Regions from separate parts of the Rummeliibacillus sp. JY-2-4R genome, predicted to be linked through region 1. Evidence: a T-box and tRNA genes for the amino acid it is inferred to sense, from the RefSeq annotation. Region 1 holds a T-box; the other regions hold tRNA genes.
What was found. A T-box is a leader RNA that pairs with one kind of tRNA and senses whether it is charged. The one in region 1 lies ahead of ACWV26_RS13815 (valine--tRNA ligase), so its partner is inferred to be a tRNA-Val.
Positions count from the first base shown of each region.

Region 2: it encodes a tRNA-Val, which carries the amino acid that the T-box ahead of ACWV26_RS13815 (valine--tRNA ligase) is inferred to sense. The anticodon was not compared.
Region 3: it encodes a tRNA-Val, which carries the amino acid that the T-box ahead of ACWV26_RS13815 (valine--tRNA ligase) is inferred to sense. The anticodon was not compared.
Region 4: it encodes a tRNA-Val, which carries the amino acid that the T-box ahead of ACWV26_RS13815 (valine--tRNA ligase) is inferred to sense. The anticodon was not compared.

Region 1 covers NZ_CM132623.1:2,810,903-2,818,396, reverse strand. The annotation lists gene hemB (porphobilinogen synthase) at 1-39, shown strand, start outside; gene hemL (glutamate-1-semialdehyde 2,1-aminomutase) at 43-1,335, shown strand; gene ACWV26_RS13820 (hypothetical protein) at 1,499-2,071, shown strand; T-box leader at 2,606-2,818, shown strand; gene ACWV26_RS13815 (valine--tRNA ligase) at 2,964-5,591, shown strand; gene ACWV26_RS13810 (ATP-grasp domain-containing protein) at 5,762-6,574, opposite strand; gene ACWV26_RS13805 (ATP-grasp domain-containing protein) at 6,567-7,445, opposite strand.
Region 2 covers NZ_CM132623.1:208,624-216,117, reverse strand. The annotation lists gene ACWV26_RS01065 (CoA transferase subunit A) at 1-16, opposite strand, end outside; gene ACWV26_RS01060 (LysR family transcriptional regulator) at 150-1,025, shown strand; gene trhA (PAQR family membrane homeostasis protein TrhA) at 1,152-1,793, opposite strand; tRNA gene ACWV26_RS01050 (tRNA-Glu) at 2,144-2,215, opposite strand; tRNA gene ACWV26_RS01045 (tRNA-Asn) at 2,220-2,296, opposite strand; tRNA gene ACWV26_RS01040 (tRNA-Ile) at 2,306-2,382, opposite strand; tRNA gene ACWV26_RS01035 (tRNA-Tyr) at 2,391-2,474, opposite strand; tRNA gene ACWV26_RS01030 (tRNA-Thr) at 2,481-2,556, opposite strand; tRNA gene ACWV26_RS01025 (tRNA-Phe) at 2,566-2,641, opposite strand; tRNA gene ACWV26_RS01020 (tRNA-Asp) at 2,669-2,745, opposite strand; tRNA gene ACWV26_RS01015 (tRNA-Ser) at 2,757-2,849, opposite strand; tRNA gene ACWV26_RS01010 (tRNA-Ala) at 2,870-2,945, opposite strand; tRNA gene ACWV26_RS01005 (tRNA-Pro) at 2,968-3,044, opposite strand; tRNA gene ACWV26_RS01000 (tRNA-Arg) at 3,049-3,125, opposite strand; tRNA gene ACWV26_RS00995 (tRNA-Gly) at 3,168-3,242, opposite strand; tRNA gene ACWV26_RS00990 (tRNA-Leu) at 3,258-3,339, opposite strand; tRNA gene ACWV26_RS00985 (tRNA-Lys) at 3,356-3,431, opposite strand; tRNA gene ACWV26_RS00980 (tRNA-Val) at 3,444-3,519, opposite strand; rRNA gene rrf (5S ribosomal RNA) at 3,527-3,643, opposite strand; rRNA gene ACWV26_RS00970 (23S ribosomal RNA) at 3,712-6,641, opposite strand; rRNA gene ACWV26_RS00965 (16S ribosomal RNA) at 6,823-7,494, opposite strand, start outside.
Region 3 covers NZ_CM132623.1:3,094,042-3,101,535, reverse strand. The annotation lists rRNA gene ACWV26_RS15215 (23S ribosomal RNA) at 1-2,267, shown strand, start outside; rRNA gene rrf (5S ribosomal RNA) at 2,394-2,510, shown strand; tRNA gene ACWV26_RS15205 (tRNA-Val) at 2,520-2,595, shown strand; tRNA gene ACWV26_RS15200 (tRNA-Thr) at 2,605-2,680, shown strand; tRNA gene ACWV26_RS15195 (tRNA-Lys) at 2,695-2,770, shown strand; tRNA gene ACWV26_RS15190 (tRNA-Leu) at 2,786-2,870, shown strand; tRNA gene ACWV26_RS15185 (tRNA-Gly) at 2,920-2,994, shown strand; tRNA gene ACWV26_RS15180 (tRNA-Leu) at 3,000-3,088, shown strand; tRNA gene ACWV26_RS15175 (tRNA-Arg) at 3,126-3,202, shown strand; tRNA gene ACWV26_RS15170 (tRNA-Pro) at 3,206-3,282, shown strand; tRNA gene ACWV26_RS15165 (tRNA-Ala) at 3,297-3,372, shown strand; tRNA gene ACWV26_RS15160 (tRNA-Met) at 3,404-3,477, shown strand; tRNA gene ACWV26_RS15155 (tRNA-Ile) at 3,485-3,561, shown strand; tRNA gene ACWV26_RS15150 (tRNA-Ser) at 3,571-3,663, shown strand; tRNA gene ACWV26_RS15145 (tRNA-Met) at 3,684-3,760, shown strand; tRNA gene ACWV26_RS15140 (tRNA-Asp) at 3,765-3,841, shown strand; tRNA gene ACWV26_RS15135 (tRNA-Phe) at 3,870-3,945, shown strand; tRNA gene ACWV26_RS15130 (tRNA-Gly) at 3,950-4,023, shown strand; tRNA gene ACWV26_RS15125 (tRNA-Ile) at 4,029-4,105, shown strand; tRNA gene ACWV26_RS15120 (tRNA-Asn) at 4,115-4,191, shown strand; tRNA gene ACWV26_RS15115 (tRNA-Ser) at 4,195-4,285, shown strand; tRNA gene ACWV26_RS15110 (tRNA-Glu) at 4,290-4,361, shown strand; gene ACWV26_RS15105 (CarD family transcriptional regulator) at 4,593-5,093, opposite strand; gene ACWV26_RS15100 (MarR family winged helix-turn-helix transcriptional regulator) at 5,329-5,760, shown strand; gene ACWV26_RS15095 (N-acetyltransferase family protein) at 5,879-6,373, opposite strand; gene ACWV26_RS15090 (MerR family transcriptional regulator) at 6,586-7,356, shown strand.
Region 4 covers NZ_CM132623.1:322,404-329,897, forward strand. The annotation lists rRNA gene ACWV26_RS01530 (16S ribosomal RNA) at 1-430, shown strand, start outside; rRNA gene ACWV26_RS01535 (23S ribosomal RNA) at 612-3,541, shown strand; rRNA gene rrf (5S ribosomal RNA) at 3,610-3,726, shown strand; tRNA gene ACWV26_RS01545 (tRNA-Val) at 3,736-3,811, shown strand; tRNA gene ACWV26_RS01550 (tRNA-Thr) at 3,823-3,898, shown strand; tRNA gene ACWV26_RS01555 (tRNA-Lys) at 3,915-3,987, shown strand; tRNA gene ACWV26_RS01560 (tRNA-Leu) at 4,007-4,091, shown strand; tRNA gene ACWV26_RS01565 (tRNA-Gly) at 4,142-4,216, shown strand; tRNA gene ACWV26_RS01570 (tRNA-Leu) at 4,222-4,310, shown strand; tRNA gene ACWV26_RS01575 (tRNA-Arg) at 4,350-4,426, shown strand; tRNA gene ACWV26_RS01580 (tRNA-Pro) at 4,431-4,504, shown strand; tRNA gene ACWV26_RS01585 (tRNA-Ala) at 4,530-4,605, shown strand; tRNA gene ACWV26_RS01590 (tRNA-Met) at 4,629-4,702, shown strand; tRNA gene ACWV26_RS01595 (tRNA-Ser) at 4,711-4,803, shown strand; tRNA gene ACWV26_RS01600 (tRNA-Met) at 4,824-4,900, shown strand; tRNA gene ACWV26_RS01605 (tRNA-Asp) at 4,904-4,980, shown strand; tRNA gene ACWV26_RS01610 (tRNA-Phe) at 5,009-5,084, shown strand; tRNA gene ACWV26_RS01615 (tRNA-Gly) at 5,089-5,162, shown strand; tRNA gene ACWV26_RS01620 (tRNA-Ile) at 5,168-5,244, shown strand; tRNA gene ACWV26_RS01625 (tRNA-Asn) at 5,254-5,330, shown strand; tRNA gene ACWV26_RS01630 (tRNA-Glu) at 5,335-5,406, shown strand; gene ACWV26_RS01635 (Y-family DNA polymerase) at 5,606-6,862, shown strand; gene ACWV26_RS01640 (YolD-like family protein) at 6,891-7,226, shown strand.

The DNA.
Region 1 (7,494 bases):
CATGCGAAAGATGCAATTCGCTGGATGGAGGAGAAATAACCGATGACTCGTTCATATGAAAAATCAAAAGCAGCATTTGCAGAGGCAATCAATTTAATGCCAGGTGGAGTAAACAGTCCAGTTCGTGCATTTAATGCGGTTAATATGAATCCAATTGTTATGGAAAAGGGACATGGTGCAATTATTACTGACGTTGACGGTAATGACTATATTGACTATGTTCTATCATGGGGACCACTAATCATTGGCCATACTCATCCTGATGTTGTAGCGGCTATTCAACGTGTTGCTGAAACTGGTACAAGTTTCGGTGCATCAACAGTAATCGAAAACGAATTAGCAAAAGAAGTTATTAAACGTGTCCCATCAGTTGAAATGGTTCGTATGGTATCATCGGGTACTGAAGCAACAATGAGCGCAATTCGTGTTGCTCGCGGTTATACTGGCCGCGACAAAATCGTAAAATTCGAAGGTTCTTACCATGGTCACGGGGATTCATTATTAATCAAAGCAGGTTCAGGTGTAGCTACTCTTGGCTTACCAGATAGCCCTGGAGTTCCTATGGGAATCGCTCAAAACACAATTACAGTTCCGTATAATGATTTGGAAGCTGTGAAACAAGTTTTCGAAAAATACGGTGAAGAAATTGCGGCAATTATCGTAGAACCAGTAGCTGGTAATATGGGGTGTGTTCCTCCACTACCTGGCTTTTTAGAAGGCCTACGTGAAGTCACAACAAAAGCTGGCTCAATCTTAATCTTCGATGAAGTAATGACAGGTTTCCGCGTTGGATTCAATTGTGCACAAGGTTATCTTGGCGTTACACCAGATTTAACTTGTCTAGGAAAAGTAATTGGTGGCGGATTACCAGTAGGTGCATTTGGTGGTTCTCGTGAAATTATGGAACATGTAGCTCCAGCAGGTCCAATCTATCAAGCTGGTACACTTTCAGGTAACCCATTAGCTATGACAGCTGGTCTTGAAACACTAAAACATGTAACACCAGAATCATATGAATACTTCAAAAAATTGGGTGACCAATTAGAAGCCGGCTTCCGAGAAGCAGCTGAGACTTACAATGTTCCTCACACTGTAAATCGTGTGGGCTCTATGATTGGATACTTCTTAACAAATGAAAAAGTCATTAACTTTGAAACTGCTAAAACAGCGGATTTACAATTGTTTGCAGACTACTATGCATTAATGGCTGAAGAAGGAATCTTCCTTCCACCATCTCAATTCGAATGTGTCTTCTTCTCAACAGCTCATACAGAAGCACATATCGCAAAAACCGTAGAAGCATTCCAAAAAGTATTTAAAAAATTAGCAAGATAAAATATAAATTAAAATCCAGGGGAGTATTAGAATCCCCCTGGATTTTTTCGTTTTATCAATATAATTTTTGGTTCGACATATATTAAAGGCGCTTAATTATAGCGGACTAGTTCTATCTTCTAAAATGTAAGAATATACATGAAGATAGAGGAGGGATATTACAGTGCAAAAGATTACCTGGGAAATAAATGAGTCATTTATTTTTCCAGAAACTTATGGCTGCCCGGTAAAAGCGAGTGAGGTTCATGTGACACCACGTTGGGAACAGAATTTAGATGAGTACTCAGTAGCTCTTACAGGAATTTATCATTTATCAGCTTTTCTGGAATTTGACAAAGGTAAAGAAGTGGCAAAACAATTATCAAATGATTCTACACTTATAGATGAGGTGGAATGGCAAGATAAGCAAGGATACTTTGAATATGCCATCCCTTTAGATGTAAGTTTACCGAAAATTGGTGTTGTACATTCATCCATTGATTTGAATGCTCGAGATGTGAAGGTAGAGTTAAATGAAAATGGAACTTGTAAAATTAGCTGCAATGTTGATTGTCTATATGATGAAGAAGCAGAAGAACCAGAAGTTGTACAACCTTCAGAAGGGAATGAATTAAAAGAACAAACAGAATCTGTAGAGAATACAGATTCTGAGGAGTCCATCTTGAGTGAGTTTTTATGGGATCTTGAAGAACATTATACAACTGTAGAGATTCAGTTAAATAAAATCCGTAAATAATAGATAACAAAGTAGTCCAAAGATTAGAAGAATAACAACGTCCCATGTAGTTGGTACAATGATCACACGAATAAATTGAAAACAAGTAATTGGAATAATAAACCCTTTACAATAAAATCTAGTCTTTCTCAGCCAAGGTGGAAGTAAATAAGGGTTGTAACGACCTCGTTTCATTTTCAAACTCCTTTCTATTAAAATAAAAATCCATTCCTAGTGATATATGTAGCTAGGGATGGATTTTTGTAGTTAATGTGGGTAAATATTTGTATTAATTGCTTCGATTTATTCTTAAAATTAGTTATTATCAATTTAGTTTGTATTATATTTAGATAATAATTAGTTTATGTAATTTAAACAAGAGTCAAACACCTAAAAACTAGAAGAAATTATAATATATAGTGGGGTATATATGCCCTTTTATTAATTAAATTATTTCTTATTATAGACATAAGAAAAACTTAAGGTGATTGTTTTTTAAAATTGAAAAACTTGAAAAATGATGTCATATTAGTTAGAATGTATACAGCTATATATTTATATGCGAAGAAGGGGAGGAGTAGAACGCTCCTACTTGTTAGAGAGGGAACGGTTGGTGCAAGTTCCTCAAGTAGATGTTCGAATGTAGCCCTGGAGCAATTTCTGTGAACGATTAGTAGCAGAAATCGGTTAGTAGCCGTTATTAGATGAAGTGTCAGCAGTTTTCTGCTGAAATTAAGGTGGTACCGCGAATATTCCTTCGCCCTTTTTTAGGGCGAAGGTTTTTTTTATTTTACAAATTGTAGAAATTTGTAAAATAAAAATTGCACACGAAAAAATTCTTTCACTTACTAATACTTCATTCTATGACGAGATATTAAAGGAGGTCATTGTATTGACAGAACAAAACACATCAATGCCAACTAAGTACGATCCACAGTCAATTGAACAAGGTCGCTACGAATGGTGGTTACAAGGAGAATTCTTTAAAGCACAACCTGAAAGTGGAAAACAACCTTATTCTATCGTAATTCCACCACCAAACGTAACAGGTAAATTACATTTAGGTCACGCTTGGGATACTACTCTTCAAGATATCCTAATTCGTATGAAACGCATGCAAGGTTATGATGCACTTTGGTTACCGGGGATGGACCATGCGGGTATCGCTACACAAGCCAAAGTTGAGGCAAAATTACGTGAACAAAATATTTCTCGTTATGACTTAGGTCGTGAAAAATTCTTAGAAAAGACATGGGAATGGAAAGAAGAGTATGCTGGTACAATTCGTCAACAATGGTCGAAATTAGGCTTAGCACTAGATTATTCTCGTGAACGCTTCACATTAGATGAAGGACTTTCAGATGCTGTTAAAGAGGTATTTGTAAAACTATATGAAAAAGGCTTAATCTATCGTGGCGAACGTATTATTAACTGGGATCCACAAGCAAAAACAGCATTATCTGATATCGAAGTAATCTACAAAGATGTTCAAGGCGCATTTTATCACATGGAATATCCTCTAGCAGATGGCTCTGGTAAACTTGAAATTGCTACAACTCGTCCAGAAACAATGCTTGGTGATACAGGGATTGCCGTAAATCCAAAAGATGAACGTTATGCACATCTAGTAGGGAAAACAGCAATTCTTCCAATCGTTGGTCGCGAACTTCCAATCGTTGCAGATGACTATGTTGATATGGACTTCGGTACAGGTGTTGTTAAAATGACTCCAGCACATGACCCTAATGACTTTGAAGTTGGTAACCGCCACAATTTAGAACGCATTATCGTGATGAACGAAGATGGTACGATGAACGAAAATGCAGGAAAATATCAAGGTCTAGATCGCTTCGAATGTCGTAAACAAATCGTAAAAGACTTACAAGAACTAGGTGTACTAGTGAAAATCGTTGACCATATGCACTCAGTTGGTCACTCAGAACGTACTGGTGTTGTAGTAGAACCTTATCTTTCTGCTCAATGGTTCGTTAAAATGGAACCACTAGCAAAAGCCGCACTAGAACTGCAACAAAAAGAAATGGAAAAAGTAAACTTTGTCCCAAATCGTTTCGAAAACACATATTCTCGTTGGATGGAAAATGTGCATGACTGGTGTATTTCTCGTCAATTATGGTGGGGCCATCAAATCCCAGCTTGGTATCATAAAGAAACTGGTGAAGTGTATGTAGGAAAAGTTGCACCAGCAGATGAAGAAAACTGGACTCGTGATGAAGACGTACTTGATACTTGGTTCTCATCTGCATTATGGCCTTTCTCTACAATGGGCTGGCCTGATGAAGCAAGTGCAGATTATAAACGCTACTATCCAACAAGTGCATTAGTAACAGGTTATGACATCATCTTCTTCTGGGTTTCTCGTATGATTTTCCAAGGAATCGAATTCACAGGCGAACGTCCATTCAAAGACGTATTAATCCATGGTTTAGTACGCGATGGTGAAGGACGTAAAATGTCTAAATCCCTTGGTAATGGCGTAGACCCTATGGATGTTATCGAACAATATGGTGCTGACTCATTACGTTACTTCTTAGCAACAGGTTCATCACCTGGTCAAGATTTACGTTACACTACTGAAAAAGTAGAAGCAGTTTGGAACTTCGCAAACAAAATTTGGAATGCATCTCGATTCGCACTAATGAATATGGATGGTATGAAGTTTGAAGAAATCGATTTAACTGGTGAAAAATCTGTTGCAGATAAATGGATTTTAACTCGCTTAAACGAAACAATCGAAGAAGTAACAAGACTTGCAGATAAATACGAATTTGGTGAAGTTGGTCGTCACCTGCATAACTTTATCTGGGATGATTTCTGTGACTGGTATATCGAAATGGCTAAATTACCATTATACGGTGAAGACGAAACAGCGAAGAAAATGACTCGCTCAGTTCTTGCTTATGTACTAGACAACACAATGCGTCTATTACACCCATTAATGCCATTTATCACAGAAGAAATTTGGCAAAACCTTCCTCATGAAGGAGAATCAATTACACAAGCTTCATGGCCTGTTGTAAACAAAGAATTTAACTTTGAACAACAATCTCAAGATATGAAATTGTTGATGGATATCATTCGTGCTGTACGTAATATCCGCGCAGAAGTTAATACACCAATGAGCAAAAAAGTACCAATGTATATCTCTGCAAAAGATTCAGCCACTTTAGCAGTACTTGAAGAAAACAAAGCATACATTGAAAAATTCTGTAATCCAGAAACACTTAAACTTGGTGAAAACCAACAACCAACAATGAAAACTATGTCAGCTGTTGTTTCAGGTGCTGAACTATTCTTACCACTTGAAGGATTAATCGACGTAACAGCTGAAATCGAACGTCTTACTCATGAACTCGAAAAATGGGATAAAGAAGTAAAACGTGTTCAAGGTAAACTAAACAACGAACGCTTCGTATCAAAAGCACCAGAAGAAGTAGTCGCTGCAGAACGTGCAAAAGAAGCAGATTACCTAGAAAAATTCGCTACCGTTGAAAAACGTATTGCTGAATTGAAAAATATGTAATTCTTTGAATAAAGAAAAACGCCCAAGCTAATTGGTAGCTAGGGCGGTTTTTTGGTTATCGACTAAGTTGGAGGGGAGAGAGGAAATAAAAGGTGGGAATTGCAGATAAAATATATCCCTTAATCGTGGAAGTCCTGAACAAAGGGTTTCCCTCGATTAAGGAATATCTTTTACTTACTTATTTCCTGCGTGAAATATTGCATTAACAAATCAGGTAAATTTTCTTCATACAAATTATAATAAGATCTAGCCCCAACCGGATCCTCTATTTCATTTAACAGCCAATCCCCATTAGGTGAAAGTAAAAAGTCGATACCAATATAATCGCTTTTTAATGCGTTCTGTAACTTCATAATATGTTGTCGTTTCTCAGCATCTAGTTCGTATTTTTCAATTGTTCCACCTAAAGTGTAGTTGGAGCGAAAATCTTGTCCACCCATTCGTTTGACTGCACCAATGATTTCAGAACCAAGAACCCAGACTCTAATATCTGTTGCATTTGATTCGATATATGGTTGGATAATGATTTTACGAGTATGCCATTTCTCTTGATAAGCTTTCAGTTCATCATTATTTTTACATAGTGCCACTTCATTTCCACCATGACCATCAATTGTTTTGATGATAACAGGGTACTGCTGAATACGGTCTTGTAATAGAATCGGAACAGTGGGGATTCCTTGAAGTTGCGCAAATTGCAAGGTGCTCTTTTTATCATTCGCAAGTTCATTTACAATAGAACGATTAAACACTTTAACACCTTTCATTTCTAGTTTCTTCGCAATTTCAGCATGACGTGTTCTATTCCATATAAAAATTGGATTGCTAATAATGTTGTCTGGAAAATCATCATGATTGTTTTCATCTATGATCACTAAAGCTAGTTCAATCTCATGCTTTTTTGCTTCATCTATCATTTGTTCGATAAATATCCTATTTTTCTTGGCATCTTGTTTTTCGTATAATAGGTATGCGTTATTCATCTGCACACCCAATTTTCTTCAAAATATATTCAATAAATTGAACACCAACATTGACACCTGTTACATTATAGAGATTTCGAATATGTGCTGCTGCATTAACTTCACAAACAATCGGTTCTTCATTTGGTCCAAAAAGTAAATCTACTCCGGCAAATTCTGCACCTACTGCTTTTGCTGCACGAATAGCAATCTCCTTTTGAGAATCTGTAAGTACGATTTTTTCAGCATGTCCACCATTTGTAATATTCGCACGAAAATCTGTTTCGGAATGGCGGTACATAGCTGCTACGATATCATCACCTATTACATTCACACGTATATCTCGTCCACGGCTTGAATCTATAAATTGTTGGAAAACAAAATCTACCCCTCGCAATTCTTCCACTTTTTCAAAGAATTCTTCTTCTGTATTAATCAGATAGACTTTCATGCCAAAAGATCCGTGTCCTTCTTTGATAATCATAGGAAGTCCTAAGGTTTCTAATACGTTTTCAAAGTAGCCACTGTTACGGATTGTAAAGTTAGCATATACTTTTGGCGCAATAATGGTCGTTGGCATGGGCAGTTTGGCTTTTGCGAGCTGTATGTATTGCTTTGCCTTATTGTCACATGTTTCAATTACCTCTGGATCATTGAACACAGGGATACCGCTATTTTTTAAATAGGTTGCTAGTAAAATATCTTTGTCTAAAAATATGACAAAATCAGGTTTGTTTTGGAGTTCATCGTCTAGTTTCATCATAATTTCATAGTTTTTATAAATTTCCGGCTGAACATTTAATTCTCTTGCGGCTTCAGCCATCAGTCTTGCTTGATCTAAAAATTTATCGTTTACGAGACTTCCATTGTAAATTATCCAACAAGTTTTCATCATAAAATCCCCTTAACACAGTGCTATAATAATATATAAAAGTTTAGCA
Region 2 (7,494 bases), 1.4 Mb from region 1:
CTTTATCTTTTTTCATATAACTACCTCCCTACGTAAATAGTTGCTAAGATACTTTTACTACTCTTTAAGTTTACATTTTGATATTTTATAAGTAAAATTCATAGATAGAATAAATAACATGAATGTGGCGAATAAATGGAGGGTGGAACATGGATTTACGCGAAATACAATTATTTATGAAAGTAGCAGATTGCAAAAGTTTTACGAAGGCAGCAGAACAAACATACTTAACTCAACCATCTCTCAGCAAAATTGTAAAAAAACTAGAAGATGAATTACAAGTTGAATTGTTTGACCGTTCCACACGACATCTTTGGTTAACAGATGCAGGAGAAATTGTATACCAGCAAGGCAAGAAATCATTAGAGTCTCTTTCTGAATTGAAAATTCTTTTAGAAGAACTTCGAAATGTAACTACTGGGAGTATTAAAATAGGGATCCCCCCTTTAGTAGGAACGCTTGTATTTCCTGATATGGCACTTAGATTTCATACAAAGTACCCTAAAGTATTGTTTGAGCTCGTTGAATTAGGTGCGAAGCGAATTATCAATCTGGTTGAAGAGAGCAAGGTGGACGTAGGAATTAGTGTTTTGCCAGTTCCTGAAGAAAAGCTAAACGTCTATCCGTTTATTTCAGATGAATTTGTTGTGTTTCTCTATGATGATCATCCACTCGCCAATCGTGAATCATTGGCTATTAGCGAATTAAAAGATGATAACTTCATCCTCTTTTCAACTGATTTCACCCTACATGATTCAGTAATCAATGCATGCAAAGAAAATGGGTTTGTACCAAACGTATCGTACGAAACTTCACAATGGGATTTAATAATTGAACTAATCGCTGCTAAAATGGGAGTTGCACTTTTACCAAAATCTATTTTTTTCAAACAAAATAATCCTCATATTAAGATGATTCCTATTAGAGGAGACCCCTTCCTCTGGAATCTTTGTATCATTACTAAAAAAGATGCTTATCAATCATTTGCTACAAGAGAATTACTTAAAATGCTTATTGGCAACTAGCCGAGGAATTAATGAAATAATAAAAAGAAGAAAAAAGCTCTTACCTATTCGGTAAGAGCTCCATTGTTAATATATGATATTGTTGTTAATTCAAATGTCTTCTATAAAACTTAACTCAGCATAATATCAGATATAAAAATAAATACTAGCAAACATTGCTGCGCATCCCGCTAAAACAAATACATGCCAAATTGCATGATTATATGGGATACGTTTATTCTTATAAAAATAAGTTCCTGCTGTATAAAATAATCCCCCTAGTAACAATACCAAAAAGCCTTTTCCCGTGATATGTGCTACAAGTGGTTTATATGCGAAAATTATGAGCCAACCCATTCCGATGTAAACAATTAACGATAAGGTCTTAAACCGATAAACAAAGAATATCTTCATCACCATACCAATAATCGTTAGAATCCATACAATCCAGAAGATTGTCCATCCTATTTTTCCACCCACCGCCACAAGTGCAATCGGTGCATATGTACCTGCAATTAATAAGAAAATCGAGCAATGATCCATCTTTTTAAAAAAGCTTTTGTGTGTGGGAACACTATGGTAAAGGGTTGAACTTAAAAATAACATCATCATAGAAATACCAAAAACAATATAGCTAAATAATTCAATTTCTGATCCAGTCTGATTCGCCTTTGTAACAAGTAAAAATAATCCCGGAAATGCTAGCAAGAAAGCAATACCATGTGTAAGTGCATTCCAAAACTCTTCTTTTTTACTATAACTATTTTCTATATTTACAACTTGCGTCATCTAATCACACCCTTCATTTCTATTATTCAATATTTTAGATAGTGGAAATAGTATACCTTGTCATTGATAAAATATGACAAATATAATGTTATCCATTTAGATATCAACAATTGTTCGATTCTTTGCAAATAGCTGACTGTTGTCTATGAATGAATTTTGTTCTGGAAATTATACCCACATATTATTGACCATTAAACCATTTCCTTGGCCAGCATGAATACCCTTGATATTCTTTAAAAATTTCAACAAGCCAGACCAATTTTGACTTTCATTACCGATGAATAGACTATAGATGGCGTTAAAAATAAAAAATCCTTTAGAATCAAATTGATTCTAAAGGATTATAAGTATGACCCCTACGAGATTCGAACTCGTGTTACCGCCGTGAAAGGGCGGTGTCTTAACCGCTTGACCAAGGGGCCAATATGGCTCCGAAGGCAGGACTCGAACCTGCGACCCTCTGATTAACAGTCAGATGCTGCTACCAACTGAGCTACTTCGGAATAATTAAATGGTGGGCCTAAATGGACTCGAACCATCGACCTCACGCTTATCAGGCGTGCGCTCTAACCAGCTGAGCTATAGGCCCATTATAAATGGTGGAGGGGGGCAGATTCGAACTGCCGAACCCGAAGGAGCGGATTTACAGTCCGCCGCGTTTAGCCTCTTCGCTACCCCTCCGAAAAATGGTGCCGGCGAAAGGAGTCGAACCCTCGACCTACTGATTACAAGTCAGTTGCTCTACCAACTGAGCTACACCGGCAAATTACTATGGTGGGTCGGGACAGAATCGAACTGCCGACACTTAGAGCTTCAATCTAATGCTCTACCAACTGAGCTACCGACCCATAATAATTTCATATATTTTAATTGAATGGCGGTCCGGACGGGACTCGAACCCGCGACCTCCTGCGTGACAGGCAGGCATTCTAACCAGCTGAACTACCGGACCAATTAATGATATGGAGGAGGAAGAGGGATTCGAACCCCCGCGCGGTTTGACCCGCCTGTCGGTTTTCAAGACCGATCCCTTCAGCCAGACTTGGGTATTCCTCCAAAAAAAAAACAATATAAATTGGTGGAGCCTAGCGGGATCGAACCGCTGACCTCCTGCGTGCAAGGCAGGCGCTCTCCCAGCTGAGCTAAGGCCCCAAATATCTTAAATAATATGTAATGGTCGGGAAGACAGGATTCGAACCTGCGACCCCTTGGTCCCAAACCAAGTGCTCTACCAAGCTGAGCTACTTCCCGGATATGGTGCGCCCAGCAGAAGTCGAATCCACAACCTTCTGATCCGTAGTCAGACGCTCTATCCAGTTGAGCTATGGGCGCATATATATATCTTATTTTTTTAAAGTAAAGATTCATATAAATTGGAGCGGAAGACGGGGTTCGAACCCGCGACCCCCACCTTGGCAAGGTGATGTTCTACCACTGAACTACTTCCGCAAAATACATTAAAAATGCGGGTGAAGGGAGTCGAACCCCCACGCCTTGCGGCGCTAGATCCTAAGTCTAGTGCGTCTGCCAATTCCGCCACACCCGCTAATATTCAATTAAAATGGTGAGTCATGCAGGATTCGAACCAGCGACCCTCTGATTAAAAGTCAGATGCTCTACCAACTGAGCTAATGACTCATTTTAAATAAATGGTGGAGGATGACGGGATCGAACCGCCGACCCCCTGCTTGTAAGGCAGGTGCTCTCCCAGCTGAGCTAATCCTCCATTTATAGCCTAGCAACGTCCTACTCTCGCAGGGGGACAGCCCCCAACTACCATTGGCGCTAAAGAGCTTAACTTCTGTGTTCGGCATGGGAACAGGTGTGACCTCTTTGCCATCATTACTAGACTATTTATAAAGAAAGAATTGTTCTTTCAAAACTGGATAAACTTTCATTGAAGTTTCTAAAATAACGTTTGGTTAAGTCCTCGATCTATTAGTATTCGTCAGCTCCATGTGTCACCACACTTCCACCTCGAACCTATCTACCTTGTCGTCTTCAAGGGATCTTACTTACTTGCGTAATGGGAAATCTCATCTTGAGGGGGGCTTCATGCTTAGATGCTTTCAGCACTTATCCCGTCCACACATAGCTACCCAGCGATGCTCTTGGCAGAACAACTGGTACACCAGCGGTGTGTCCATCCCGGTCCTCTCGTACTAAGGACAGCTCCTCTCAAATTTCCTACGCCCACGACGGATAGGGACCGAACTGTCTCACGACGTTCTGAACCCAGCTCGCGTACCGCTTTAATGGGCGAACAGCCCAACCCTTGGGACCGACTACAGCCCCAGGATGCGATGAGCCGACATCGAGGTGCCAAACCTCCCCGTCGATGTGGACTCTTGGGGGAGATAAGCCTGTTATCCCCGGGGTAGCTTTTATCCGTTGAGCGATGGCCCTTCCATGCGGAACCACCGGATCACTAAGCCCGTCTTTCGACCCTGCTCGACTTGTAGGTCTCGCAGTCAAGCTCCCTTGTGCCTTTACACTCTGCGAATGATTTCCAACCATTCTGAGGGAACCTTTGGGCGCCTCCGTTACTCTTTAGGAGGCGACCGCCCCAGTCAAACTGTCCGCCTGACACTGTCTCCTACCCCGATATAGGGGTACGGGTTAGAATTTCAATACAGCTGGGGTAGTATCCCAAGGACGCCTCCACCGAAGCTGGCGCTCCGGTATCTCAGGCTCCTACCTATCCTGTACAAGCTGTACCAAAATTCAATATCAGGCTACAGTAAAGCTCCACGGGGTCTTTCCGTCCTGTCGCGGGTAACCTGCATCTTCACAGGTACTATAATTTCACCGAGTCTCTCGTTGAGACAGTGCCCAGATCGTTACGCCTTTCGTGCGGGTCGGAACTTACCCGACAAGGAATTTCGCTACCTTAGGACCGTTATAGTTACGGCCGCCGTTTACTGGGGCTTCGGTTCTCACCTTCGCTTACGCTAAGCAATCCCCTTAACCTTCCAGCACCGGGCAGGCGTCAGCCCCTATACGTCACCTTACGGTTTTGCAGAGACCTGTGTTTTTGCTAAACAGTCGCCTGGGCCTATTCACTGCGGCTCTCTCGGGCTTGCACCCTACTAGAGCACCCCTTCTCCCGAAGTTACGGGGTCATTTTGCCGAGTTCCTTAACGAGAGTTCTCTCGCTCACCTTAGGATTCTCTCCTCGACTACCTGTGTCGGTTTGCGGTACGGGCACCTCCTACCTCGCTAGAGGCTTTTCTTGACAGTGTGAAATCAGGAACTTCGCGGTAAACCGCTCGCCATCATAGCTCAACGTTATAGAGAGCGGATTTGCCTACTCTCACGCCTTACTATTTAGACGCACATAACCAACAGTGCGCTTACCCTATCCTACTGTGTCCCCCCATTACTCAAATGGTAGGGAGGTGGTACAGGAATATCAACCTGTTATCCATCGCCTACGCCTATCGGCCTCGGCTTAGGTCCCGACTAACCCTGAGAGGACGAGCCTTCCTCAGGAAACCTTAGTCATTCGGTGGATGGGATTCTCACCCATCTTTCGCTACTCATACCGGCATTCTCACTTCTAAGCGCTCCACCAGTCCTTCCGGTCTGACTTCACAGCACTTAGAACGCTCTCCTACCACAGACATCATAGATGTCTATCCACAGCTTCGGTGAATTGTTTAGCCCCGATACATTTTCGGCGCAGCGTCACTCGACCAGTGAGCTATTACGCACTCTTTAAATGGTGGCTGCTTCTGAGCCAACATCCTGGTTGTCTAAGCAACGTCACATCCTTTTCCACTTAACAATTACTTTGGGACCTTAGCTGGTGGTCTGGGCTGTTTCCCTTTTGACTACGGATCTTATCACTCGCAGTCTGACTCCCGTGCATAAATCATTGGCATTCGGAGTTTGTCTGAATTCGGTAATCCGGGATGGACCCCTAGTTCAAACAGTGCTCTACCTCCAAGATTCTCTATCACGAGGCTAGCCCTAAAGCTATTTCGGAGAGAACCAGCTATCTCCAAGTTCGATTGGAATTTCTCCGCTACCCACACCTCATCCCCGCACTTTTCAACGTGCGTGGGTTCGGGCCTCCAGTAAGTGTTACCTTACCTTCACCCTGGACATGGGTAGATCACCTGGTTTCGGGTCTACAACCACATACTCATTCGCCCTATTCAGACTCGCTTTCGCTACGGCTCCGTCTTTTCAACTTAACCTTGCATGTAATCGTAACTCGCCGGTTCATTCTACAAAAGGCACGCTATCACCCATTAACGGGCTCTAACTACTTGTAGGCACATGGTTTCAGGATCTCTTTCACTCCCCTCCCGGGGTGCTTTTCACCTTTCCCTCACGGTACTGGTTCACTATCGGTCACTAGAGAGTATTTAGCCTTAGGAGATGGTCCTCCCAGATTCCGACGGAATTTCACGTGTTCCGCCGTACTCAGGATCCACTCAGGAGAGAATGAACTTTTGACTACAGGACTGTTACCTTCTTCGGTAGGTCTTTCCAAACCGCTTCGTCTAATTCATTCCTTTGTAACTCCATATAGAGTGTCCTACAACCCCAAGAGGCAAGCCTCTTGGTTTGGGCTGTTCCCGTTTCGCTCGCCGCTACTAAGGGAATCGAAATTTCTTTCTCTTCCTTCAGGTACTTAGATGTTTCAGTTCCCTGAGTCTGCCATCATGACGCTATGTATTCACGTCAAGATACTATTCCATTACGAATAGTGGGTTTCCCCATTCGGAAATCTCCGGATCAAAGCTTACTTACAGCTCCCCGAAGCATATCGGTGTTAGTGCCGTCCTTCATCGGCTTCTAGTGCCAAGGCATCCGCCATGCGCCCTTAATAACTTAACCTATAAGTTATTAAGCCTAAAAATTTAAAACTTAATATAAAAAAATGTGTTACTTAAGAATTTTTCAATGTCGTTTTATCCAGTTTTCAAAGAACAATGTTTTGAAAGCGATGAGCCTTCAAAACTGAACAGCAAGCGTTAATCTTAGAGAACCACGTTCTCTATTCCGAAATATTCCTTAGAAAGGAGGTGATCCAGCCGCACCTTCCGATACGGCTACCTTGTTACGACTTCACCCCAATCATCTATCCCACCTTCGGCGGCTGGCCCCAAAAGGTTACCTCACCGACTTCGGGTGTTACAAACTCTCGTGGTGTGACGGGCGGTGTGTACAAGGCCCGGGAACGTATTCACCGCGGCATGCTGATCCGCGATTACTAGCGATTCCGGCTTCATGTAGGCGAGTTGCAGCCTACAATCCGAACTGAGAACGGTTTTATGAGATTAGCGTGCTCTCGCGAGTTAGCGACTCTTTGTACCGTCCATTGTAGCACGTGTGTAGCCCAGGTCATAAGGGGCATGATGATTTGACGTCATCCCCACCTTCCTCCGGTTTGTCACCGGCAGTCACCTTAGAGTGCCCAACTAAATGATGGCAACTAAGATTAAGGGTTGCGCTCGTTGCGGGACTTAACCCAACATCTCACGACACGAGCTGACGACAACCATGCACCACCTGTCACCAATGTCCCCGAAGGGAAAACTCTATCTCTAGAGCGGTCACTGGGATGTCAAGACCTGGTAAGGTTCTTCGCGTTGCTTCGAATTAAACCACATGCTCCACCGCTTGTGCGGGCCCCCGTCAATTCCTTTGAGTTTCAACCTTGCGGTCGTACTCCCCAGGCGGAGTGCTT
Region 3 (7,494 bases), 280 kb from region 1:
GGAGCCGTAGCGAAAGCGAGTCTGAATAGGGCGAATGAGTATGTGGTTGTAGACCCGAAACCAGGTGATCTACCCATGTCCAGGGTGAAGGTAAGGTAACACTTACTGGAGGCCCGAACCCACGCACGTTGAAAAGTGCGGGGATGAGGTGTGGGTAGCGGAGAAATTCCAATCGAACTTGGAGATAGCTGGTTCTCTCCGAAATAGCTTTAGGGCTAGCCTCGTGATAGAGAATCTTGGAGGTAGAGCACTGTTTGAACTAGGGGTCCATCCCGGATTACCGAATTCAGACAAACTCCGAATGCCAATGATTTATGCACGGGAGTCAGACTGCGAGTGATAAGATCCGTAGTCAAAAGGGAAACAGCCCAGACCACCAGCTAAGGTCCCAAAGTAATTGTTAAGTGGAAAAGGATGTGACGTTGCTTAGACAACCAGGATGTTGGCTCAGAAGCAGCCACCATTTAAAGAGTGCGTAATAGCTCACTGGTCGAGTGACGCTGCGCCGAAAATGTATCGGGGCTAAACAATTCACCGAAGCTGTGGATAGACATCTATGATGTCTGTGGTAGGAGAGCGTTCTAAGTGCTGTGAAGTCAGACCGGAAGGACTGGTGGAGCGCTTAGAAGTGAGAATGCCGGTATGAGTAGCGAAAGATGGGTGAGAATCCCATCCACCGAATGACTAAGGTTTCCTGAGGAAGGCTCGTCCTCTCAGGGTTAGTCGGGACCTAAGCCGAGGCCGATAGGCGTAGGCGATGGATAACAGGTTGATATTCCTGTACCACCTCCCTACCATTTGAGTAATGGGGGGACACAGTAGGATAGGGTAAGCGCACTGTTGGTTATGTGCGTCTAAATAGTAAGGCGTGAGAGTAGGCAAATCCGCTCTCTATAACGTTGAGCTATGATGGCGAGCGGTTTACCGCGAAGTTCCTGATTTCACACTGTCAAGAAAAGCCTCTAGCGAGGTAGGAGGTGCCCGTACCGCAAACCGACACAGGTAGTCGAGGAGAGAATCCTAAGGTGAGCGAGAGAACTCTCGTTAAGGAACTCGGCAAAATGACCCCGTAACTTCGGGAGAAGGGGTGCTCTAGTAGGGTGCAAGCCCGAGAGAGCCGCAGTGAATAGGCCCAGGCGACTGTTTAGCAAAAACACAGGTCTCTGCAAAACCGTAAGGTGACGTATAGGGGCTGACGCCTGCCCGGTGCTGGAAGGTTAAGGGGATTGCTTAGCGTAAGCGAAGGTGAGAACCGAAGCCCCAGTAAACGGCGGCCGTAACTATAACGGTCCTAAGGTAGCGAAATTCCTTGTCGGGTAAGTTCCGACCCGCACGAAAGGCGTAACGATCTGGGCACTGTCTCAACGAGAGACTCGGTGAAATTATAGTACCTGTGAAGATGCAGGTTACCCGCGACAGGACGGAAAGACCCCGTGGAGCTTTACTGTAGCCTGATATTGAATTTTGGTACAGCTTGTACAGGATAGGTAGGAGCCTGAGATACCGGAGCGCCAGCTTCGGTGGAGGCGTCCTTGGGATACTACCCCAGCTGTATTGAAATTCTAACCCGTACCCCTATATCGGGGTAGGAGACAGTGTCAGGCGGACAGTTTGACTGGGGCGGTCGCCTCCTAAAGAGTAACGGAGGCGCCCAAAGGTTCCCTCAGAATGGTTGGAAATCATTCGCAGAGTGTAAAGGCACAAGGGAGCTTGACTGCGAGACCTACAAGTCGAGCAGGGTCGAAAGACGGGCTTAGTGATCCGGTGGTTCCGCATGGAAGGGCCATCGCTCAACGGATAAAAGCTACCCCGGGGATAACAGGCTTATCTCCCCCAAGAGTCCACATCGACGGGGAGGTTTGGCACCTCGATGTCGGCTCATCGCATCCTGGGGCTGTAGTCGGTCCCAAGGGTTGGGCTGTTCGCCCATTAAAGCGGTACGCGAGCTGGGTTCAGAACGTCGTGAGACAGTTCGGTCCCTATCCGTCGTGGGCGTAGGAAATTTGAGAGGAGCTGTCCTTAGTACGAGAGGACCGGGATGGACACACCGCTGGTGTACCAGTTGTTCTGCCAAGAGCATCGCTGGGTAGCTATGTGTGGACGGGATAAGTGCTGAAAGCATCTAAGCATGAAGCCCCCCTCAAGATGAGATTTCCCATTACGCAAGTAAGTAAGATCCCTTGAAGACGACAAGGTAGATAGGTTCGAGGTGGAAGTGTGGTGACACATGGAGCTGACGAATACTAATAGATCGAGGACTTAACCAAACGTTATTTTAAGAACTTCAATGAAAGTTTATCCAGTTTTGAAAGAATAAGGAACTTTTAAAAAGGTTCTTGACTTTTAATTATAATAATGGTAAAATTATTCTTGTCCTTAAGAAAACCAAATAGTCTAGTAATGATGGCAAAGAGGTCACACCTGTTCCCATGCCGAACACAGAAGTTAAGCTCTTTAGCGCCAATGGTAGTTGGGGGCTGTCCCCCTGCGAGAGTAGGACGTTGCTAGGCTGTACATATGGAGGATTAGCTCAGCTGGGAGAGCATCTGCCTTACAAGCAGAGGGTCGGCGGTTCGATCCCGTCATCCTCCACCATTTAACATTGCCGGTGTAGCTCAGTTGGTAGAGCAACTGACTTGTAATCAGTAGGTCGAGGGTTCGACTCCTTTCGCCGGCACCATGGATTTTCTTAATGAGTCATTAGCTCAGTTGGTAGAGCATCTGACTTTTAATCAGAGGGTCGCTGGTTCGAATCCTGCATGACTCACCATTTTAATTAAACTTAGCGGGTGTGGCGGAATTGGCAGACGCACTAGACTTAGGATCTAGCGCCGCAAGGCGTGGGGGTTCGACTCCCTTCACCCGCACCATTTATTTTAAAACTTTATAATTGCCAGATTTAAAAAACTTAAAGCATATGCGGAAGTAGTTCAGTGGTAGAACATCACCTTGCCAAGGTGGGGGTCGCGGGTTCGAACCCCGTCTTCCGCTCCAAATATGCCGGGGTGGCGGAACTGGCAGACGCACAGGACTTAAAATCCTGCGGTAGGTGACTACCGTACCGGTTCGATTCCGGTCCTCGGCACCATCTGTTATAGTAAGCAATGAACAAATAATTATAATATGCGCCCATAGCTCAACTGGATAGAGCGTCTGACTACGGATCAGAAGGTTGTGGATTCGACTTCTGCTGGGCGCACCATTTCGGGAAGTAGCTCAGCTTGGTAGAGCACTTGGTTTGGGACCAAGGGGTCGCAGGTTCGAATCCTGTCTTCCCGACCATTTAAAATTATATTGGGGCCTTAGCTCAGCTGGGAGAGCGCCTGCCTTGCACGCAGGAGGTCAGCGGTTCGATCCCGCTAGGCTCCACCAATTATATATTTAAATCAACAATTATTATCATGGCGGCCTAGCTCAGCTGGCTAGAGCGTACGGTTCATACCCGTAAGGTCGGGGGTTCGATCCCCTCGGCCGCCATATTTAAGGACCTTTAGCTCAGTTGGTTAGAGCAGACGGCTCATAACCGTCCGGTCGCAGGTTCGAGTCCTGCAAGGTCCACCATATTTATTAGGAGGAATACCCAAGTCTGGCTGAAGGGATCGGTCTTGAAAACCGACAGGCGGGTCAAACCGCGCGGGGGTTCGAATCCCTCTTCCTCCTCCATTTAAACTTTATAATATTATCGCGGGGTGGAGCAGTTCGGTAGCTCGTCGGGCTCATAACCCGAAGGTCACAGGTTCAAATCCTGTCCCCGCAACCAAAATGGTCCGGTAGTTCAGCTGGTTAGAATGCCTGCCTGTCACGCAGGAGGTCGCGGGTTCGAGTCCCGTCCGGACCGCCATTTTTTTAATAATCTATTAATTTATTGTGGGTCGGTAGCTCAGTTGGTAGAGCATTAGATTGAAGCTCTAAGTGTCGGCAGTTCGATTCTGTCCCGACCCACCATAATGCGGGTGTAGTTTAGTGGTAAAACCACAGCCTTCCAAGCTGTTGTCGGGAGTTCGATTCTCCTCACCCGCTCCATTTATGGGCCTATAGCTCAGCTGGTTAGAGCGCACGCCTGATAAGCGTGAGGTCGATGGTTCGAGTCCATTTAGGCCCACCATTTAATTATTCCGAAGTAGCTCAGTTGGTAGTAGCATCTGACTGTTAATCAGAGGGTCGCAGGTTCGAGTCCTGCCTTCGGAGCCATATGGAGAAGTACTCAAGTGGCTGAAGAGGCGCCCCTGCTAAGGGTGTAGGTCGGGTAACCGGCGCGAGGGTTCAAATCCCTCCTTCTCCGCCATGTTGGCCCCTTGGTCAAGCGGTTAAGACACCGCCCTTTCACGGCGGTAACACGAGTTCGAATCTCGTAGGGGTCATATTAAAATCCTTCAGAATTAAATTTCTGAAGGATTTTTTTTATCGATTTTGATAATATCAATTTTGATAGAATTCTCCTCACTAAAAAAACAATACACTAACCTCTCAAAAAATATTTCTTATTTTTATACACAAGAAAAGACGTACTTCTTTTTTGAAATACGCCGATAATCTATAAAGTATTTAATTTTTGTTTTGTGTTTCTAAGATATAGGTAGCCTGCGCGAGATTTATAAAGACTCCGCAATCATCTTGTCAACTCGTTTTACGATCGCATCAAAGGAAGTATTCAAAGGCAATGCAATATCTTTAAATAATATATTTTTGACTTGGGTTAAAAGTTTGGAGTCTTGATCATGCATTTTCTTATTGATACTTTTAAGTTCTCGTTCTTTTCTCATTAAGCTATTTAGCATTTTCGCAATTTCCTTGCGATCTCCACTTTTAATAATTCCATGGAATTCCTTATTACGTTGTTTTGTATCGTCATTCCAATCAATCTCAGGTTCTTTAAATAACTGCAAAACTTCTTCGGATTGTTCTTTATCTAATGTCTTTAGCATTACTACTGAATCATTATCAACCGGGGTACTAATTTTCAAATTAGCCGCTGAAAGAGGATGCAATACATAATAGGTTTTTGTCACATCGGAAAAAGTCTTTTCACAAATATCATCAATTTGGCATAACCCGTGTTCTGAATAGATAATTACGTCTCCAATTTCAAACATCGCATTTGCTCCTCTATTTTTAAATTATCAACCTAGTTTACAAAATTAATTATACACCTTATAAAAATTTTGTCAACTTAATTGACAATGGTTGCTCACTTTTATATAGTAATATTCGAAAGAATTGGACTCAAAAACTTCAACATTAAACTTAGAACTAAATGGACCTTTCATCAAATATAGACAGTAAAATTGAAACCTACTTGAAAAGTAAAAACTGAGAGGAGTGAGGAGTATGTTAGATTCTAAAATTCAACATTTGGACTTAGTAAATCTATTAAGTGAACGCCTATTTCAAGTGCGTAATGCTACTGAGAAATTATGGAGTGATCAAAGCGACTTATATATCTCAAATTCTGAATGGTTTATTATGTCTAAAATCTATAAAGAACCACAAACTATTGCTTACGTATCCAAACATGTTAATTTTTCCAGACAAGCTACTCATAAATTCGTCAAAAGACTTGAAGCGAATGGATTAATCGAGATTCGTAACGTAGAAAACAATAAGAAAGAGAAAAGTTTACATTTAACTAAGTTAGGTGAAGAATGTTTCGAAAAAAACGAAGCATTAAAAACAACAATAGAGAAAGAGCTAGCAGAGAGAATCGGAATTGAGAATATCTCAGTTCTAAAAGAAATTTTAAAATTAGATTGGAGGTTATAAACACTATCTTTCGGTGAAGAAGGTGTTTATAACACGATACCATCAATTACTCGTATTACCAAAAAGTAATAAGGCAAGTATCGTGTTAATTGGAAAGTTAACTAAAAAGTTGTTACTATCAGATTAACTTTGCCATGTAATATTCATCTACATACTCCCCATCAATTAATAATGAGTCATGTTTTACTCCCTCTATGGCGTATCCCATTTTTTTATAAAGATTTACTGCAGGTGTATTTTGGGTGATGACAGTCAACTCTAATCGATGAAACCCTTTAGATTTTGCCCATTTGTGCACATGTACAAAAAGGGATTTCCCAACACCTTTTCCTCTCATATTGCTATGTACACCAATAACGATATAAGCTCTGTGTGAAATTCTCTTTGGTGAATCACCTTGTACAATCAAATACCCAACTATTTGATTCTGTTCACTTGCAACAAATAATGCAGAATTTGCTTTATTACTTATCATTTCAATGAATTTTGTGAATGGTTCTTTGCTTACTTTTCGTTCTCCTGGTCCAAATAACATTAAGTTTGAGCTTTCGGCATCTTGCATTACTTGAATGATTTCTTGAGCATCATGGATTGTGGCATGTCTTATTTGCATTTTAACTCTCCCTTCTAAATTGTTATCTACAATATTTATTCAACTCCTTACAGCAAAACCCTTGATTTCTATAAAAAAGATGATTTTTTAAATATAATATGAATTTAGTTTATATGTTGTGGTCATAATAAAAAAATCAGAAAATAACTTTTAAAAATAGATTGACCTTCACGTTACGTCAAACTTTATATTTGTATATGGAGGTGAGTGAAGTGGAGTATACGATACAGCAACTTGCGAAACTCTCTGGAGTGTCGGCTAGAACATTACGATATTATGATGAAATTGACTTACTTAAGCCTAAAACGCTAAGTGATGCAGGGTATCGGATTTATGGAGAGTGGCAAGTCAAATTGTTGCAACAAATCTTATTTTATCGAGAATTAGGATTAAAGCTGGAAGAAATAAAAAAGATAATAAATGATTCGAATTTTGATATAAAGAGAGCTTTACTTGATCATCAGCAAAAATTGCTTGTTGAGAAAAAGAAGATTGAAAGAATGCTGCAGAATGTTGAAAAAACAATAAAATCAGTAGAAGGAGAGTATGAGATGAAAGATGCGGAACGATTTGAAGGCTTGAAAGAAGAGATGATTCAAGAAAACGAAAAGCAATATGGAGAAGAAATACGAGAGAAGTATGGCAATGATGTAGTAGATGCTTCAAATAAAAAATTTCGAAGAATGAGTGAGGAACAGTTTAAAGAAAATCAGATTCTTGAGAAGAAAATGATTGAGCTTTTGAAAAGAGCAATGTTACAAGGTGATGTGACTAGTGAGACTGCACAGGAAGCTGTAGAATGTCATAGAAAATGGTTAACACAATATTGGCCAACTTATTCCAAAGAAGCTCACAGAGGACTTGCTGATATGTATATAGCGGATGAACGTTTTACTGCTTATTATGATAAATATCAAGAAGGGATGACTCAGTTTTTGCATGATGCAATTTATGCGAATTTATCCCGCATTAACGGGCAGTAGAACGGGACTAACAAAGGGTGAGGATGGCCAACCAAAAACGCCACGTCAATCACAACGTTGGCACTAGTACGTCCTGTACGTCGGAAGAAAATCCCCACTGTTTGAAGTTTCATTTTATAGTTGTATCTAAGGAACTTT
Region 4 (7,494 bases), 1.6 Mb from region 1:
CCCTTAATCTTAGTTGCCATCATTTAGTTGGGCACTCTAAGGTGACTGCCGGTGACAAACCGGAGGAAGGTGGGGATGACGTCAAATCATCATGCCCCTTATGACCTGGGCTACACACGTGCTACAATGGACGGTACAAAGAGTCGCTAACTCGCGAGAGCACGCTAATCTCATAAAACCGTTCTCAGTTCGGATTGTAGGCTGCAACTCGCCTACATGAAGCCGGAATCGCTAGTAATCGCGGATCAGCATGCCGCGGTGAATACGTTCCCGGGCCTTGTACACACCGCCCGTCACACCACGAGAGTTTGTAACACCCGAAGTCGGTGAGGTAACCTTTTGGGGCCAGCCGCCGAAGGTGGGATAGATGATTGGGGTGAAGTCGTAACAAGGTAGCCGTATCGGAAGGTGCGGCTGGATCACCTCCTTTCTAAGGAATATTTCGGAATAGAGAACGTGGTTCTCTAAGATTAACGCTTGCTGTTCAGTTTTGAAGGCTCATCGCTTTCAAAACATTGTTCTTTGAAAACTGGATAAAACGACATTGAAAAATTCTTAAGTAACACATTTTTTTATATTAAGTTTTAAATTTTTAGGCTTAATAACTTATAGGTTAAGTTATTAAGGGCGCATGGCGGATGCCTTGGCACTAGAAGCCGATGAAGGACGGCACTAACACCGATATGCTTCGGGGAGCTGTAAGTAAGCTTTGATCCGGAGATTTCCGAATGGGGAAACCCACTATTCGTAATGGAATAGTATCTTGACGTGAATACATAGCGTCATGATGGCAGACTCAGGGAACTGAAACATCTAAGTACCTGAAGGAAGAGAAAGAAATTTCGATTCCCTTAGTAGCGGCGAGCGAAACGGGAACAGCCCAAACCAAGAGGCTTGCCTCTTGGGGTTGTAGGACACTCTATATGGAGTTACAAAGGAATGAATTAGACGAAGCGGTTTGGAAAGACCTACCGAAGAAGGTAACAGTCCTGTAGTCAAAAGTTCATTCTCTCCTGAGTGGATCCTGAGTACGGCGGAACACGTGAAATTCCGTCGGAATCTGGGAGGACCATCTCCTAAGGCTAAATACTCTCTAGTGACCGATAGTGAACCAGTACCGTGAGGGAAAGGTGAAAAGCACCCCGGGAGGGGAGTGAAAGAGATCCTGAAACCATGTGCCTACAAGTAGTTAGAGCCCGTTAATGGGTGATAGCGTGCCTTTTGTAGAATGAACCGGCGAGTTACGATTACATGCAAGGTTAAGTTGAAAAGACGGAGCCGTAGCGAAAGCGAGTCTGAATAGGGCGAATGAGTATGTGGTTGTAGACCCGAAACCAGGTGATCTACCCATGTCCAGGGTGAAGGTAAGGTAACACTTACTGGAGGCCCGAACCCACGCACGTTGAAAAGTGCGGGGATGAGGTGTGGGTAGCGGAGAAATTCCAATCGAACTTGGAGATAGCTGGTTCTCTCCGAAATAGCTTTAGGGCTAGCCTCGTGATAGAGAATCTTGGAGGTAGAGCACTGTTTGAACTAGGGGTCCATCCCGGATTACCGAATTCAGACAAACTCCGAATGCCAATGATTTATGCACGGGAGTCAGACTGCGAGTGATAAGATCCGTAGTCAAAAGGGAAACAGCCCAGACCACCAGCTAAGGTCCCAAAGTAATTGTTAAGTGGAAAAGGATGTGACGTTGCTTAGACAACCAGGATGTTGGCTCAGAAGCAGCCACCATTTAAAGAGTGCGTAATAGCTCACTGGTCGAGTGACGCTGCGCCGAAAATGTATCGGGGCTAAACAATTCACCGAAGCTGTGGATAGACATCTATGATGTCTGTGGTAGGAGAGCGTTCTAAGTGCTGTGAAGTCAGACCGGAAGGACTGGTGGAGCGCTTAGAAGTGAGAATGCCGGTATGAGTAGCGAAAGATGGGTGAGAATCCCATCCACCGAATGACTAAGGTTTCCTGAGGAAGGCTCGTCCTCTCAGGGTTAGTCGGGACCTAAGCCGAGGCCGATAGGCGTAGGCGATGGATAACAGGTTGATATTCCTGTACCACCTCCCTACCATTTGAGTAATGGGGGGACACAGTAGGATAGGGTAAGCGCACTGTTGGTTATGTGCGTCTAAATAGTAAGGCGTGAGAGTAGGCAAATCCGCTCTCTATAACGTTGAGCTATGATGGCGAGCGGTTTACCGCGAAGTTCCTGATTTCACACTGTCAAGAAAAGCCTCTAGCGAGGTAGGAGGTGCCCGTACCGCAAACCGACACAGGTAGTCGAGGAGAGAATCCTAAGGTGAGCGAGAGAACTCTCGTTAAGGAACTCGGCAAAATGACCCCGTAACTTCGGGAGAAGGGGTGCTCTAGTAGGGTGCAAGCCCGAGAGAGCCGCAGTGAATAGGCCCAGGCGACTGTTTAGCAAAAACACAGGTCTCTGCAAAACCGTAAGGTGACGTATAGGGGCTGACGCCTGCCCGGTGCTGGAAGGTTAAGGGGATTGCTTAGCGTAAGCGAAGGTGAGAACCGAAGCCCCAGTAAACGGCGGCCGTAACTATAACGGTCCTAAGGTAGCGAAATTCCTTGTCGGGTAAGTTCCGACCCGCACGAAAGGCGTAACGATCTGGGCACTGTCTCAACGAGAGACTCGGTGAAATTATAGTACCTGTGAAGATGCAGGTTACCCGCGACAGGACGGAAAGACCCCGTGGAGCTTTACTGTAGCCTGATATTGAATTTTGGTACAGCTTGTACAGGATAGGTAGGAGCCTGAGATACCGGAGCGCCAGCTTCGGTGGAGGCGTCCTTGGGATACTACCCCAGCTGTATTGAAATTCTAACCCGTACCCCTATATCGGGGTAGGAGACAGTGTCAGGCGGACAGTTTGACTGGGGCGGTCGCCTCCTAAAGAGTAACGGAGGCGCCCAAAGGTTCCCTCAGAATGGTTGGAAATCATTCGCAGAGTGTAAAGGCACAAGGGAGCTTGACTGCGAGACCTACAAGTCGAGCAGGGTCGAAAGACGGGCTTAGTGATCCGGTGGTTCCGCATGGAAGGGCCATCGCTCAACGGATAAAAGCTACCCCGGGGATAACAGGCTTATCTCCCCCAAGAGTCCACATCGACGGGGAGGTTTGGCACCTCGATGTCGGCTCATCGCATCCTGGGGCTGTAGTCGGTCCCAAGGGTTGGGCTGTTCGCCCATTAAAGCGGTACGCGAGCTGGGTTCAGAACGTCGTGAGACAGTTCGGTCCCTATCCGTCGTGGGCGTAGGAAATTTGAGAGGAGCTGTCCTTAGTACGAGAGGACCGGGATGGACACACCGCTGGTGTACCAGTTGTTCTGCCAAGAGCATCGCTGGGTAGCTATGTGTGGACGGGATAAGTGCTGAAAGCATCTAAGCATGAAGCCCCCCTCAAGATGAGATTTCCCATTACGCAAGTAAGTAAGATCCCTTGAAGACGACAAGGTAGATAGGTTCGAGGTGGAAGTGTGGTGACACATGGAGCTGACGAATACTAATAGATCGAGGACTTAACCAAACGTTATTTTAAGAACTTCAATGAAAGTTTATCCAGTTTTGAAAGAACAATTCTTTCTTTATAAATAGTCTAGTAATGATGGCAAAGAGGTCACACCTGTTCCCATGCCGAACACAGAAGTTAAGCTCTTTAGCGCCAATGGTAGTTGGGGGCTGTCCCCCTGCGAGAGTAGGACGTTGCTAGGCTGTACATATGGAGGATTAGCTCAGCTGGGAGAGCACCTGCCTTACAAGCAGGGGGTCGGCGGTTCGATCCCGTCATCCTCCACCATATTTTAATTTGCCGGTGTAGCTCAGTTGGTAGAGCAACTGACTTGTAATCAGTAGGTCGAGGGTTCGACTCCTTTCGCCGGCACCATATTCTATTTTAAAATGAGTCATTAGCTCAGTTGGTAGAGCATCTGACTTTTAATCAGAGGGTCGCTGGTTCGAATCCTGCATGACTCATCATTTTAATAAAATATTAGCGGGTGTGGCGGAATTGGCAGACGCACTAGACTTAGGATCTAGCGCCGCAAGGCGTGGGGGTTCGACTCCCTTCACCCGCACCATTTATTTTAAAACTATATAATTGCCAGATTTAAAAAAACGTAAAGCATATGCGGAAGTAGTTCAGTGGTAGAACATCACCTTGCCAAGGTGGGGGTCGCGGGTTCGAACCCCGTCTTCCGCTCCAAATATGCCGGGGTGGCGGAACTGGCAGACGCACAGGACTTAAAATCCTGCGGTAGGTGACTACCGTACCGGTTCGATTCCGGTCCTCGGCACCATTTTTATTTAACATATGTACAATGACTATTGTATAATATGCGCCCATAGCTCAACTGGATAGAGCGTCTGACTACGGATCAGAAGGTTGTGGATTCGACTTCTGCTGGGCGCACCATATCCGGGAAGTAGCTCAGCTTGGTAGAGCACTTGGTTTGGGACCAAGGGGTCGCAGGTTCGAATCCTGTCTTCCCGATTATTTCATAATATTTAAGATCTTTGGGGCCTTAGCTCAGCTGGGAGAGCGCCTGCCTTGCACGCAGGAGGTCAGCGGTTCGATCCCGCTAGGCTCCACCAATTTTATATTTAAATTATATTATGGCGGCCTAGCTCAGCTGGCTAGAGCGTACGGTTCATACCCGTAAGGTCGGGGGTTCGATCCCCTCGGCCGCCATAAACTCTGGAGGAATACCCAAGTCTGGCTGAAGGGATCGGTCTTGAAAACCGACAGGCGGGTCAAACCGCGCGGGGGTTCGAATCCCTCTTCCTCCTCCATTTAAACTTTATAATATTATCGCGGGGTGGAGCAGTTCGGTAGCTCGTCGGGCTCATAACCCGAAGGTCACAGGTTCAAATCCTGTCCCCGCAACCAAATGGTCCGGTAGTTCAGCTGGTTAGAATGCCTGCCTGTCACGCAGGAGGTCGCGGGTTCGAGTCCCGTCCGGACCGCCATTCTATAAATGATTTAATATATTATTGTGGGTCGGTAGCTCAGTTGGTAGAGCATTAGATTGAAGCTCTAAGTGTCGGCAGTTCGATTCTGTCCCGACCCACCATAATGCGGGTGTAGTTTAGTGGTAAAACCACAGCCTTCCAAGCTGTTGTCGGGAGTTCGATTCTCCTCACCCGCTCCATTTATGGGCCTATAGCTCAGCTGGTTAGAGCGCACGCCTGATAAGCGTGAGGTCGATGGTTCGAGTCCATTTAGGCCCACCATTTAATTATTCCGAAGTAGCTCAGTTGGTAGCAGCATCTGACTGTTAATCAGAGGGTCGCAGGTTCGAGTCCTGCCTTCGGAGCCATATTGGCCCCTTGGTCAAGCGGTTAAGACACCGCCCTTTCACGGCGGTAACACGAGTTCGAATCTCGTAGGGGTCATACTTAAAAATCCTTTAGAATCATTTTGATTCTAAAGGATTTTTTTATTTTTAATGTATGTATGTAAATTCGATTATAACTTCTCTGATTGTATAATCTCCTGTTATCGCCAATTGTTGGAAAAACACTACTTCCCACTTGTCATCTCATGTATCTCATTTTAAAATAAGAACAAATGTTCTTTTTGGAGGTGCTATAGATGTATGAGAATATGCCGAGAAGGTCGATTATGTGTGTAGATATGAAATGCTTTTATGCTAGTTGTATGGCATCTTGGGCTCATTTGGATGTACTAAAAGAGGCCATCGCTGTTGTAGGGAATTTTCAGCAAAAAGGTAGTATTGTTCTTGCTGCTTCTCCGCTTATGAAAAAACGATTTCAAGTGAAGACAGGAACAAGGGTTTATGAAATACCGAAGCATCCAGATATTCATTTGTTTGAACCAAAGATGGAATACTTTGTCCGCATGTCCGTCGAAATTACAAAGCTACTTCATAGCTATGTACCAAAGGAAGCAATTCATGTATATAGCATTGATGAAAGTTTTGTTGATCTCACAGGGACAGAGAAACTGTGGGGAGATCCGGTTGAAACAGCACACAAAATCCAAGAAGAACTTTATCGGCAATTTGAAATACCAAGCACTGTAGGAATGGGACCGAATATGCTTTTGGCAAAGCTTGCTCTTGATTTAGATGCAAAAAAAACGGGTTTCGCTAAATGGGACTTTGAAGATGTGGAAAGAAAGCTATGGCCTGTTACACCTTTGTCGAAGATGTGGGGGATCGGACATCGAACAGAACGTACGCTGAACAATATGGGGATTTTCTCTGTTGGAGATTTGGCTCACGCTGATTTAGCGACATTAGAAAAGAGATTCGGCATTATGGGCAATCAACTTTATCATCATGCATGGGGAATTGATTTGTCAAAGGTAGGCGAAGCACCACTTGTAGAAGGGCAAATTAGTTATGGTAAGAGCCAAATATTAATGCGCGATTATAACACTAAAAAGGAAGTGCTCGCAGTGCTCCTGGAAATGTGTGAAGATGTGGCGAGAAGAGCACGAGAAGCCTATAAAGTAGGGCGTACAATCACATTAGGTATTGCTTATAGTAAAAATGCCTTTGGAGGAGGTTTTCAGCGTTCACATACAATTGATGAAGCCACCAATGATACGATGGCTATTTATCACGTTTGTCAGCAAATATTAAGCGAACAGTACAATGAACGCCCAGTGCGCCAAATAAGTGTTAGTATAACAAAATTAGAATCAGAACATTCTATGCAGCTCAGCTTTTTTGATACATCCCGCTGGAAGCGCCGTAAGCTTGGTGCTGCAATGGATCACCTCCGAACACATTATGGCTCAACAGCGGTGTTGCGAGCAGTATCGTATACAAATGCAGGAACAGCAGTGAAGCGCTCCCAATTGCTCGGAGGTCATAAGAAGTAATTGGAACTTACAAAAGGAGGTATCCTATATGTTAAGAGATCGTGGGAATATTAAGTGGACGGCTATGATGTTACCAGAACATGTACAAAGACTGCGAAACTGGCAACAGGAGACAAAGCAAATTGCGAAGCCGATATATGACGAATGGACATTGCAAGCATTAGGAGAAGAACTCATGCAAGCATATTGTGGTCAGAAAGAAGTACTACTAGAAGTTTGGCATCAGCAGGCAAGTACTGAGTACAGAGGAATCATCACAGCGCTCAACAACGAAGATAAAAAACTATGTCTGTATAATATAATAAAAAGCCAAACGAGCTGGATTGAAGCAGAATTAATCCTTCATGTTCGAATATTTGATTAGAAGACACAATTCAATATTCAATAGTAGTAAGGCTAGTCATGGAAAAGTTGAAGTAATAGTTAATGATATTTTTAATTTAATTTCAATTAGCAATTTTTAGTGTACTAAATACCTATCCAAGGATTAAGGACACCGAGATATCGTGCCGCTAGAAAAAGTTAGCAAAGGGATGCAGACACAAAAGAAGTGACTCGGTTTCCTAAACGAAGCATGCAATCTCATTTCAAACAATACTTGTAATGTATAAATTAGTGGGAATATATTTTTT